DNA from 2 places in the Candidatus Symbiopectobacterium sp. NZEC127 genome. Region 2 is predicted to be linked to the other one. Evidence: predicted binding sites of a transcription regulator. Region 2 holds the regulator's gene; the other holds the start of a gene.
The links. Region 2 encodes PhoB, which activates phosphate uptake and scavenging genes when phosphate is short. Its sites were predicted from a motif close to CTGTCATAAAACTGNCNNAT; they were not measured.

Region 1 (5,743 bases), on a different contig from region 2:
ACTGCAACATCGACAAGATGCGTTTTACCGTATGCATCAGTGTAGGTATCGGCAACGCCGACAGGAGCGAACTTCAGGTTATCTACCTTGAATGACATCTTCCTTCCCTCAACAGCGCGCGTGCCAAATGCGCGTCTGATAATCATGAATCGCCCGATCGGCACTGAAAAAACCCATTCGCGCGGTATTCAGCACACACCGTCGCGTCCATTCCTCCGTATCACGATACAGCGCATCCACACGCTGCTGCGTCTGACAATAGGGCGCGAAATCGGCCAGCAGCAGATAGGGATCGCCCTTGTCCAGCAGACTTTCCAGTAACGGCGCAAACGCCGTTTTGTCGCCGTGGCTAAACGCACCGCTGCCCAGTTCATCCAGCAAAAGGGCCAACTGCGGCACCTGCTTAAGCACCACACGCGGATCGTAGCCCTGCGCCAGCAGGCTTTTAACCTCATCCACCGTATGCCCGAAAATAAACAGGTTTTCTTCCCCGACTTCCTGCGCCATTTCCACATTGGCACCGTCCAGCGTCCCCACTGTCAGCGCACCGTTTAACGCCAGCTTCATGTTCCCGGTGCCAGAGGCCTCTTTCCCGGCGGTGGAGATTTGCTCCGATACATCGGCAGCGGGAATGATCCGTTCCGCCAGCGACACACGATAATCTGGAATAAACAGTATACGCAAACGATCTCTGACATGCTTATCCCGATTAATCATCTCCGCTACGCTATTAATGGCGTAGATAATATTTTTTGCCAGCACATATCCCGGTGCGGCCTTAGCCCCAAAGACAAAGACGCGCGGAACTATATCCAGATGCGGGTTATCACGCAATTGGCGGTAAAGTGAAAGAATATGGAGCAAATTCAGGTGCTGGCGTTTGTATTCATGCAAGCGTTTGATCTGCACGTCAAACAGGGCGTGAGGGTCCAGTTTCACCCCCAGATTCTGACCTACCCAGTTGGTCAGATTTTCTTTATTTTGCTGCTTGATGGCGCGGTAACGCGCCCGAAACGCGCTGTCATCGGCGTAAGGCTCGAGCGCGCGCAAGGCGGGTAAATCTGTGGTCCAGGCGGTTCCAACCGTTTCATCCAACAGTGCCGACAGCGCCGGGTTGCACTGCTTTAGCCAGCGGCGTGGCGTAATGCCGTTGGTCACGTTATGAAATTTTTGCGGCCACAGTTGGTGATATTCAGGAAACAGATCGCTCACGACCAGACGTGAATGCAGTGCTGCCACCCCGTTAACGGCAAAGCAGACCACCACGCACAGGTTTGCCATGCGCACCTGATGCTGATAGCGGATGGCGACACGCGGCCAGATATGCCGCGCCTGAGCGCCCCACTGCTGCTCCACCTGCGCTTTGAAATGCGTATCAATGATGTTGATCAGATCAAAGTGGCGCGGCAGCAAGCGACGGAACAGGCCATCATGCCAGCGCTCGAGCGCTTCTGGCATCAACGTATGGTTGGTATAGGCAAACATGCGCCGGGTAATGTCCCACGCCTCGTCCCAACCCAGATGATGTTCGTCCAACAACACGCGCAACAATTCAGGGATAGCCAGCGTCGGGTGCGTGTCGTTAAGTTGAATCACCTCCCACTCCGGCAGCGCTGACAACGCCCGCCCTGCCTGAAGGTGTCGCCGCACAATGTCCGCGACGGCGCAGGCACACTGAAAATATTGCTGCATCAGGCGCAGACGCCGACCGGCGGCGTGGTTGTCATTCGGGTACAGCACTTTCGTCAGGCTCGCCGCCGACACACCGGCGCGCTCCGCGTCCAGATAGCGCCCGGCGTTGAACGCCGTGAGATCGAAAGGGGTTTCCGCCGTAGAGTGCCAGAGCCGCAACACCTGCACCACGCCGTTTTCATAGCCCAGCACCGGCACATCACGCGCCTCGCCGCGAAAATAAAAGGCGGGCAGCCATTTTTCTGCCTCTCCATCGCGCGATTCGATAACGCCACCGAAACCGACCTGCACGCCAAGCTCCGGCTGTGGGCGACCCCAGGGATACGCATCGCGCCGCCAGTCATCAGGATACTCATGCTGCTGGCACGCTTCGAAACGTTGGCGGAACAGGCCGTACTGATAGTCCAGCCCGTAACCTATAGCCGGTTGCCCCACCGTCGCCATCGCATCCAGAAAACAGGACGCCAGACGCCCTAATCCCCCGTTACCCAATGCCGGGTCAGTCTCACCTTCCAGCACATCGCTGAGGCTAAGCCCCTGCTCTGCCAGCACGTCTGCCACGGCAGTGTGCCATCCCAGATTAATCAGGTTGTTGCCCGTGAGGCGACCCGGTAAAAATTCCATGGAGAGGTAGTTAATATGACGGCCTGGCGGCGAATCGGGAGGGGTTATCGGGTGCGCGGCAAGCTGCTCCGCCAGCGCAGTACTGACGACATGCCACTGCTGCTGCGCGCTGAGGCTGGTCAGCGCCGCCACGCCATAGTGTTGTCGTTGGCGGTGCAATGCAGCAATAAACAGCGTGTGGTTGAATGACAGCGTTCCCATCGTGCCTCTCCCCTGTTATCAATCAGAAAAAGGCACGTCTGGCTCAGCACAACTCCAACTGCACCTTATGTTGTTCAATGATTTTCATTACGCTGGGTGGTGGTAGCTGATCGGTAAAAAGATAGTCGATCAGGTCCATATTGCCCAGATTCACCATCGCATTGCGACCGAATTTGGAGTGGTCGGTGACCAGCATGACGCAGCGGGAATTTTCGATAATTGCCCGTTTGGTGCGCACTTCATGGTAATCAAACTCCAGCAAGGAGCCATCCATGTCAATGCCGCTGATGCCGAGGATGCCAAAATCCAGACGAAACTGAGAAATGAAATCCAGCGTCGCTTCACCCATAATGCCGCCATCCCGGGTGCGCACTTCGCCACCAGCCAGAATCAGCCGGCAATCCTCTTTTCCCATCAACAGCGTCGCCACGTTCAGGTTGTTGGTGACGACCCGCAGATCCTTGTGTTGCAACAGCGCATAGGCAACCGCCTCTGGCGTTGTCCCGATATCTATAAACAGCGTAGCACCATCCGGGATTTGGCTGGCGACTTTACGTGCAATACGCGCTTTTTCATCTGACCACATCATCTTGCGATCGTGGTAAGCCGTATTCACCGAGCTGGAAGGCAGCGCCGCTCCGCCGTGGTGGCGATGGATCTTATTCTGCTCCGCCAGATCGTTAAGATCCCGGCGAATGGTTTGCGGACTCACCGCAAAATGTTCTACCAACTCTTCGGTACTGACATATCCCTGCCGACGCACCAGTTCAATGATGGCGTCGTGCCGCTGTGTTTGCCTCACGTTGTTCCCCTAAAACAGGTTTCCACTCAACCCTCTGGTTGAGACTTCTCTGTGCTGCTGGCAACGCTTACCCCGCAATGCTACCGGGTTGCGATCATGCTTTTTTCTGCTGCGTATCCCAAAAGGCCAGCACCAACCCAATAACCAGACCCACGACGTGCGCGGCATTAGCAATACGTAGACCTAAAATATCGAAATATCCGGCGATCAACCACAACAATGCGAAGGCCATCAATCCGCGCTGCATGAACAGCGGGCCCGACGGCACGCGCTCACCGTATAGCCAGACGTAGCCCATCAAGGCGTACACCACGCCGGACAGACCACCGAAATAGATGCCGCTGAAGAACGATTGTATCCAGCCGCTGGCAACCGCTGAGAGCAGCGCCAAGATCAGTAGCTTGCGCGTCCCCAAAATTTTCTCTACCGGCCCGCCGAGATACCACCACCACATCAGGTTAAACAAGATATGTAGCAAGGAGAAATGCAGGAAGGCGTGGCTGAACCAACGCCATAGCTGAAATTTTTGCCCCACGCCCGGGTAAGAGAGCCACATCATGGCACGATCGTTACCGAATATCGCCATCCACAGATAAACGACAATGCAGGTAATCATCACACCCAGCGTTAGCGGCCCGGCGCGCTGCTGTAACGTCTGCAAATAAGAGAACCGCGCATAGCGCAAGGGCGATGAGGTCGACCCCGCCTGCCAACTGGCCGCTTGATAACGCGGATGCATCGGGTCTTGAATGAACACCTCAAGCGCCTGCTGTACTTCAGGCAACCGCGCTTCATCATCCAGCCAGAGTTCCGCTTCCTGCCCGGAGAAGCGCAACTCCAGTTGAATATTCTGCGTTTGCATATAGTCGACAAACGCCTGTGCCAAGCGTGGCTGAGATAAGGCTGTTAGGCGAATTGCCATCGTGGTTTATCCGTTAGCAAATTGATTTGCCATAAAAATATCACATCGTTTTATTAAGAGGGTTGAAATATTGTTCTGATAAAGAGGCGGTTTACCCTGGTACCCGCGCTACAAACGCCACTGATGCTGGCAATTCGTTGTACATCACCCACATACATACTTCCGTTTGCTTCCGTTTTGCCCATTATCCTATGACAATAGTCACTTTTTAACCATAGCCGCTCCTTTAGGCTCATATCCAGCAGCGAGGTGACCATGTTCCTGGAAGAAAGACGTAATCAAATTCTGGCCTATTTAACCAAACACGAACGTGCCAGTGTTGATTATCTGGCCACCGCATTTGCCGTGAGCAAAGAGACGATCCGCAGCGACCTGAACGAGTTGGCGCGTCTGAATTTGGTTCAGCGCTGCTACGGCGGTGCAATTATTGTGCGGCGCAGTCTGCAATCTGAACTGATTGCGCCCCGCAGTGAAAATTTTGAAGTACTGCTCAAGCGATTGGAAAAGCAGACCCGGCATCAAACCAGCAAACAGAAAGGAAACAAGATGAACGGCAAGGTGTGTATTTTAGGATCGTTCAACGTCGATATCGTCGCCAAGGTAGCGCGTTTTCCCAAAGGCGGTGAATCGATCATGGCGCAGGGCAGCGCCCTTGGCCCCGGCGGCAAAGGTGCCAATCAGGCGATGGCCGCCAGTCGGGCAGGTTCACAGGTCTATTTTGTCACCAAGGTAGGCACCGATCAGTTCAGCCAGTTTGCCTACGACCATCTGTCGTCATCGGATATTCACGCGTTCAAGCTGTATCAATCCGATACCGAACCCACCGGCAACGCCATCATCTATGTCTCGCAGCAAAACGGCGAGAACATGATCGCCATTTATCCCGGTGCCAACCAGACCATCACTGATGACGAAGTGGCGGCCATCGCGCCGGAATTGACCACGTCAGACGTACTGCTGGTCCAGTTGGAGAACAACTTTTCCGCCACCCTGAACGTCATCAAGCTGGCGCACGCATTGGGCAAAAAAGTGATCCTCAACCCGGCCCCCTATTCCAGCGAGATTCTGCCCTATCTGGATTATCTGGACGTGATCACGCCCAATGAAACGGAAGCCTCACTGCTGTCGGGTATCGACATTCAGGATTTTGACAGTACCAAAGAGGCCGCGCTGAAAATCGCAGGTATGGGTGCCAAGCGCGTCATTATTACTATGGGATCGCGCGGTGCGCTGCTGTATGACGGCCACCAGTTCCAACACATTCCGGCCTTTCCGGCGCTCGGTGTCGACACCACCGGCGCTGGGGATGCCTTTAACGGTGCGTTTGCCGCCGCACTGGCCAACGGACAAAGCATGGTGCAGGCCGCGACCTACGCCTCTGCCTTTGCATCCTTGGCAGTTGAGCGGGAAGGTGCCTCAAACATGCCAGAACATCAACAGGTTATCGCGCGTTTATCACAACGTTAATGCCTGCGGGCCCGCGCCCGCACAGTCTGTATTCG
Region 2 (5,743 bases):
CTCTTCCAGCAGTTCTGCGCGTTTGTTCTGTTCGGCGTTGAGAAAGGCGGCAAATTGCCCCTGTGAGAGCATCATCGATCGGGTAAAACGCTCAAAGTCCAGCCCGGTAATACGGACGGTGTAAGCCAGCTTTTCGGACAGTTTTTGCGTGAGGATCTTGCCGTCTTCGATCAGCGCCAGTTCGGCTTTCGGGGTTTGCAGGTTGCCATCCGCCGCATCTTTGGCGCGGCGTTGGCTCCAAAACGCACGATAGCCGACGCCTTTGACCTCAAATTCCACCTCGGCCAGACAGTCGGCGGTGTTACGCGTCATCAGTTCGTTCTGCGTGGCGGAGAGCGTATTCAGTCGCGGCGTCTGGTGATACAGCGCCAGACAGATGGCATCCAGCAGCGTGGTTTTACCCGCGCCGGTTGGGCCGGTGATGGCAAACAGCCCGTTGCTGGCAAACGGCTCCTGCGTAAAATCAATCTTCCATTCACCTTTGAGCGAGTTGAGGTTTTTTAACCGTAAGCTCAGGATTTTCATGCTTGCGGCGCTCCTTCGGTGACGTCTCGGACCATTTCATCAAACAGCGGGCGTAACCGCGCTTGTTGTTCTTGCGCCATATCGGTCAGCGCCAGTTTGCGTTCGAAAACGTCCTGTGGAGATAATTCGTCCAGCGTCTCTTTCTTTTCGCGCGCAATGGCCTGCAAGCGCTGCTCACGGTTGCGCCGCAACAGCAACACGTCGACGGGTAATGTGTGCGTTAGCTGCTGTATGCGCTGCTGCATGTCGCTGAGGTAGGTGTCGGTGGCGATCTCGATGTCCAGCCAGATACGCTGCCCGGTTTCGGGAGCGGGGAGGCTGTGCAACTGCTGCTCTATTTCCGTCAGATTGCCTTTGATGAGGCGCATCGGTTGCGTCACGGGAACGGGCAGCAGCGTTATCTCCGGGGGCGCACTTGGCGGGAAGTCGATCAACGCGACCGATTTTTCACTGCCAAGCTCATCAAAACTCAGAGCAATCGGTGAGCCGCTGTAACGGATATGCTCGCTGTGTCCCACGCGCTGCGGGCGGTGGATATGCCCAAGGGCGATATAGTCGGCAGGCGGAAAAGCCTGCACCGGGTAGGCATCGAGCGAGCCGATGTAGATCTCGCGCACCGCTTCCGAGGCGGTAACCCCAACGGTGGTCAGGTGTCCGGTGGCGATAATCGGCAGGGGCAATGCCAGCGTGTCGCGTAAATCGCAGGCGTACTGGTAGCATTGCGCATAGTGTCCGCTGATGGCGTCTTGCAAGGCGAGCTGTTTTTCCTCGCCGGATTGACCCGCCAGGCTGCGCAGGATGTCGCGCGGACGCAGAAAAGGAATGGCGCACAGCATCGCGCCGGGCGCGCCTTGGCGGGTATTGAGTGCCAATACCTGCTGCGTCACATCCTCGGCGGCGTTGGCGATAACACGGGTATTAAGGCACGCCAGCAGATCGCGCGATTCATTCAGGGTCGCCACTGCATCGTGGTTGCCGGCCAGCAACACCAACTGGCATCCGGTGGGGCGCAATGCCACCACAAACCGGTTGAGCATTTCGCGCGCATAGCTGGGCGGCGAACCGTTATCAAAAATATCACCCGCCACAATCAGCGCATCGACCTGATGTTCGGTTATCTGCTCGATGAGCCAGTCGAGAAACGCTTGATGCTCCGGTGCGCGACTTTTAGTATAAAAATATTGGCCCAGATGCCAGTCTGCGGTGTGAATGATACGCATGGCGTTTCCTGTTAGACGTGCTATCTACTGTAGGGCGATTATAAGCAGTGTGGGCGGTGGCTGTCGTTATCGCCGCGAAAATTTTGGAAACAACCGCTAAACAGGGTGTTACCTTCAGCGTTGATTTTCATAAATCTGTCATAAAACTGACGCATACTGCTTTCGCCCGCAGAAGATGAGCCACTCAGGCGCCTGTTGTTTAGGTAAAGTGGGCAATCGTGATATTTCGTTATTGTTGACGCGTTTCATACGCTGACTAACGGCAGGATGAACAATGGCAAGACGCATACTGGTCGTAGAGGATGAAGCGCCGATTCGTGAAATGGTGTGCTTCGTGTTAGAGCAAAACGGCTATCAGTCCGTTGAAGCGGAAGATTATGACAGCGCAGTGACGCGTTTGTCCGAACCCTATCCGGATCTGGTGCTGCTGGACTGGATGCTGCCAGGTGGCTCGGGGTTGCAGTTTATCAAGCACATGAAGCGCGAAGCGCTGACGCGGGATATTCCGGTCATGATGCTGACGGCGCGCGGCGAAGAGGAAGATCGCGTGCGCGGGCTTGAGGTTGGCGCGGATGATTACATCACCAAGCCGTTTTCGCCCAAAGAGCTGGTAGCACGTATCAAGGCGGTAATGCGCCGCATTTCACCGATGGCGGTGGAAGAAGTGATTGAAATGCGGGGGTTGAGTCTGGACCCCACCTCTCATCGCGTCACCACAGAACAGCACGCGCTGGAGATGGGACCGACCGAATTCAAGCTGCTGCATTTCTTTATGACGCACGCTGAGCGTGTTTACAGTCGCGAGCAGTTGCTCAATAACGTTTGGGGAACTAACGTTTATGTTGAGGATCGTACTGTGGACGTGCATATTCGTCGCTTGCGCAAGGCGCTGGAAACCAGCGGACACGATAAAATGGTGCAAACGGTCCGGGGAACGGGGTACCGTTTTTCTACGCGTTATTGATGTGTGCGTTAGCCATAGCGTGCGCGACATCGTGGCTGAATACCGCCAAAGCGGAGAATTTTTAACGTGTTAGAACGTCTTTCGTGGAAAAAGCTGGCATTGGAGCTGGCTTTTTTTTGCTTGCCCGCCCTGTTGTTGGGCCTGATTTTCGGCTACCTGCCCTGGTTTATGCTGGTGGCTGTGTTGGTGGTGCTTGGCTGGAACTATTACAACCAGCTTAAACTCTCCTATTGGCTGTGGGTCGATCGCAGCATGACGCCGCCGCCCGGGCGCTGGAGTTGGGAGCCGCTGTTTTACGGGCTGTATCAAATGCAACTGCGTAATCGGCGGCGGCGGCGCGAGCTGGCCTTGCTGATCAAACGATTTCGCAGCGGTGCCGAGTCGCTGCCCGACGGTGTGGTGATCACCACCGAGGAGGGCACCATCATCTGGTGCAACGGCCTGTCGCAGCATTTGCTCAGCCTGCGTTGGCCGGAAGATAACGGCCAGAATATCCTCAATTTGCTGCGCTATCCCGAGTTCACGCAATACATGCGCCAGCAGGATTTCACCCGCGCCTTGACCCTGCAACTGATCAATTCACACCATGTCGAATTCCGCGTTATGCCTTACTCGGAAGGGCAATTGTTGATGGTGGTGCGCGACATCACCCAAATGCACCAATTGGAAGGCGCGCGGCGCAATTTCTTTGCCAACGTCAGCCATGAATTACGCACTCCGCTCACCGTGCTGCAAGGCTATCTGGAGATGATGCAGGACGACTCGCTGGATAGCCCGCTGCGTAACAAAGCGCTCTCTACCATGCAGGAACAGACGCGGCGTATGGATGGGCTGGTGAAACAGTTGCTCACGTTATCGAAAATCGAAGCGGCAGCGCCGATCAATCTGGCGGAAAAAGTCGATGTGCCACGCATGCTGCGCATCCTGCAACGTGAAGCACAGACGCTGAGCCAGGAGCGCCACGAAATTGTGTTCCGCATTAACGATGGGCTGAGCGTTTATGGCAATGAAGAGCAGTTGCACAGCGCCTTCTCCAATCTGGTGTACAACGCGGTTAATCACACGCCGGAAGGCACGCGCATTGAAGTGTGCTGGCAAAAAATCACGCAGGGCGCGCAGTTTCAGGTCAGCGATAATGGCCCCGGTATTGCCGCAGAGCACATTCCTCGCCTGACCGAGCGTTTTTACCGCGTGGATAAAGCCCGTTCGCGCCAAACGGGCGGCAGCGGGTTGGGGCTCGCCATCGTCAAGCATGCGCTCAGCCATCATGATTCGCGATTGGAGATCCTCAGTGAACCGGGTGCCGGAGCGCGTTTTATGTTTACGCTTCCTAACCGGTTGATTGTCCCTGCCTCTCTGTCGGAGAATAGCACTACCCCTTCGGCCTGATGGACAGTTGACCTATGATGCCAGCCCCGCGTTTTTCGGGTTTCTTGCTCTGTACTGCGCTGCTACTCAGTGGCTGGAGCCACACTGCGCGCAGCGAGCAAATGCTGGCGGGGAATCTCTCCAGCGCAGGCTCTGATACCCTGGCGACGCTGATGGCGTTTTGGGCTGCCGATTTCAACCAACATTATCCCAGCGTTAACGTGCAGATGCAGGCGGCGGGATCGTCATCGGCACCCACGGCACTCGCTTCCGGTGCGGCACAGCTTGGCCCGATGAGCCGTGCCATGAAGGCGAGTGAGATTGAGGCGTTTGTGCAGCGCTACGGGTATCCTCCCTTGGCCGTTCCGGTGGCGATGGATGCGCTGGTGGTGTTAGTGAATCAGGATAACCCGCTGCCGGGGTTGAACGTGCAACAGCTCGATGCGCTGTTCTCCATTACCCATCGCTGCGGGGCCACGCAAACCGTTACCCATTGGCGCGATCTCGGGCTGACCGGTGAATGGGCACCGCGTCGCGTGCTGCGCTACGGGCGCAACTCCGCGTCAGGCACCTATGGCTTTTTTAAGCAGCAAGCGCTGTGCGGCGGGGATTTCTTGCCGCTGGTGAATGAGCTACCGGGCTCGGCGTCGGTAGTGCAGGCCGTAGCCACCTCCACACAGGCCATTGGCTATGCCAGCATCGGTTTTCGCGCCAGCGGGGTGAAAATGTTGCCGCTGGCGGCGCAGGGAAGCGACTACGTTGCGCCGACGGTGGACAATATTCGCAGTGGCCGTTATCCCTACGCGCGCTATCTCTATATTTATGTCAATAAAGCGCCAGAGCATGCGCTGGATAGCCTGACCGCCGCCTTTATGGATCGGGTGTTGTCTACCGCCGGGCAAAATCTGGTGAGTCAGGATGGCTATCTTCCCTTGCCTGAGCCTGTGCTGGTTAACGCACGCCAGCAGCTCGGTCTGTAGCACGCTATCATTCTCATCCATCACCGTCATTCCCGCGAAGGCGGGAACCTCGTGCAGGTGAAACGCGTTCATTCTGGCGGAGATCCCCGGCTTTCGCCGAGGATGACGAGAGGGAAGGCCGAGGACGACGAGAGGGGAAAGTGACTTTGTCATCAGTCTGACGTGAATTTTATTCATGTTTGTCGCGGAAAGTGAAAATTATTCTATTGCCCTCAACCTGCTGCCATGACAGGATTTACCCACCTTCTAGCCGTCCAGATGTCTAAATAAGTATAAGGCGTGATTACTGTACGGCGTGACTATTCATTTTGAAACTATTTTGCAATGCCGCTTGTCTCGTGCCGTGTCGGGAGGGGGGGGTTGCGAAAGATCAGGAGTTTACCATGGCTAAAGTACTTCCCCCTTTCCGCGCTGACGTGGTCGGCAGCCTGTTACGTCCCGCTGCAATCAAAGAAGCGCGCGTGCAATTCCAGTCCGGTGCCATTAATGCGGAGCAACTGCGCACCGTTGAAGATGCAGAAATCCTGCGCGCGGTTGAGCTGCAACGTGAAGCCGGGCTTCAGGTTGTCACCGACGGTGAATTCCGTCGCGCCTGGTGGCACTTCGACTTTTTCGAAGGCTTGAACGGGGTGGAAGCTTTCGAAGCGGACCACGGCATTCAGTTTAACGGTATCCAAACCAAATCT

Region 1: the regulator PhoB is predicted to act here: its motif matches at 4,268-4,287, upstream of rbsK (ribokinase).

What each region holds. Positions count from the first base shown of each region.
Region 1 is NZ_JAGFPG010000007.1:141,353-147,095, reverse strand. Features, by position in the region: gene malQ (4-alpha-glucanotransferase) at 1-98, opposite strand, end outside; gene malP (maltodextrin phosphorylase) at 109-2,517, opposite strand; gene J5069_RS20675 (DeoR/GlpR family transcriptional regulator) at 2,561-3,319, opposite strand; gene glpG (rhomboid family intramembrane serine protease GlpG) at 3,414-4,241, opposite strand; gene rbsK (ribokinase) at 4,497-5,708, shown strand.
Region 2 is NZ_JAGFPG010000004.1:155,971-161,713, forward strand. Features, by position in the region: gene J5069_RS16415 (AAA family ATPase) at 1-525, opposite strand, end outside; gene sbcD (exonuclease subunit SbcD) at 522-1,745, opposite strand; gene phoB (phosphate response regulator transcription factor PhoB) at 2,020-2,709, shown strand; gene phoR (phosphate regulon sensor histidine kinase PhoR) at 2,776-4,098, shown strand; gene J5069_RS16435 (PstS family phosphate ABC transporter substrate-binding protein) at 4,113-5,057, shown strand; gene J5069_RS16440 (cobalamin-independent methionine synthase II family protein) at 5,441-5,743, shown strand, end outside.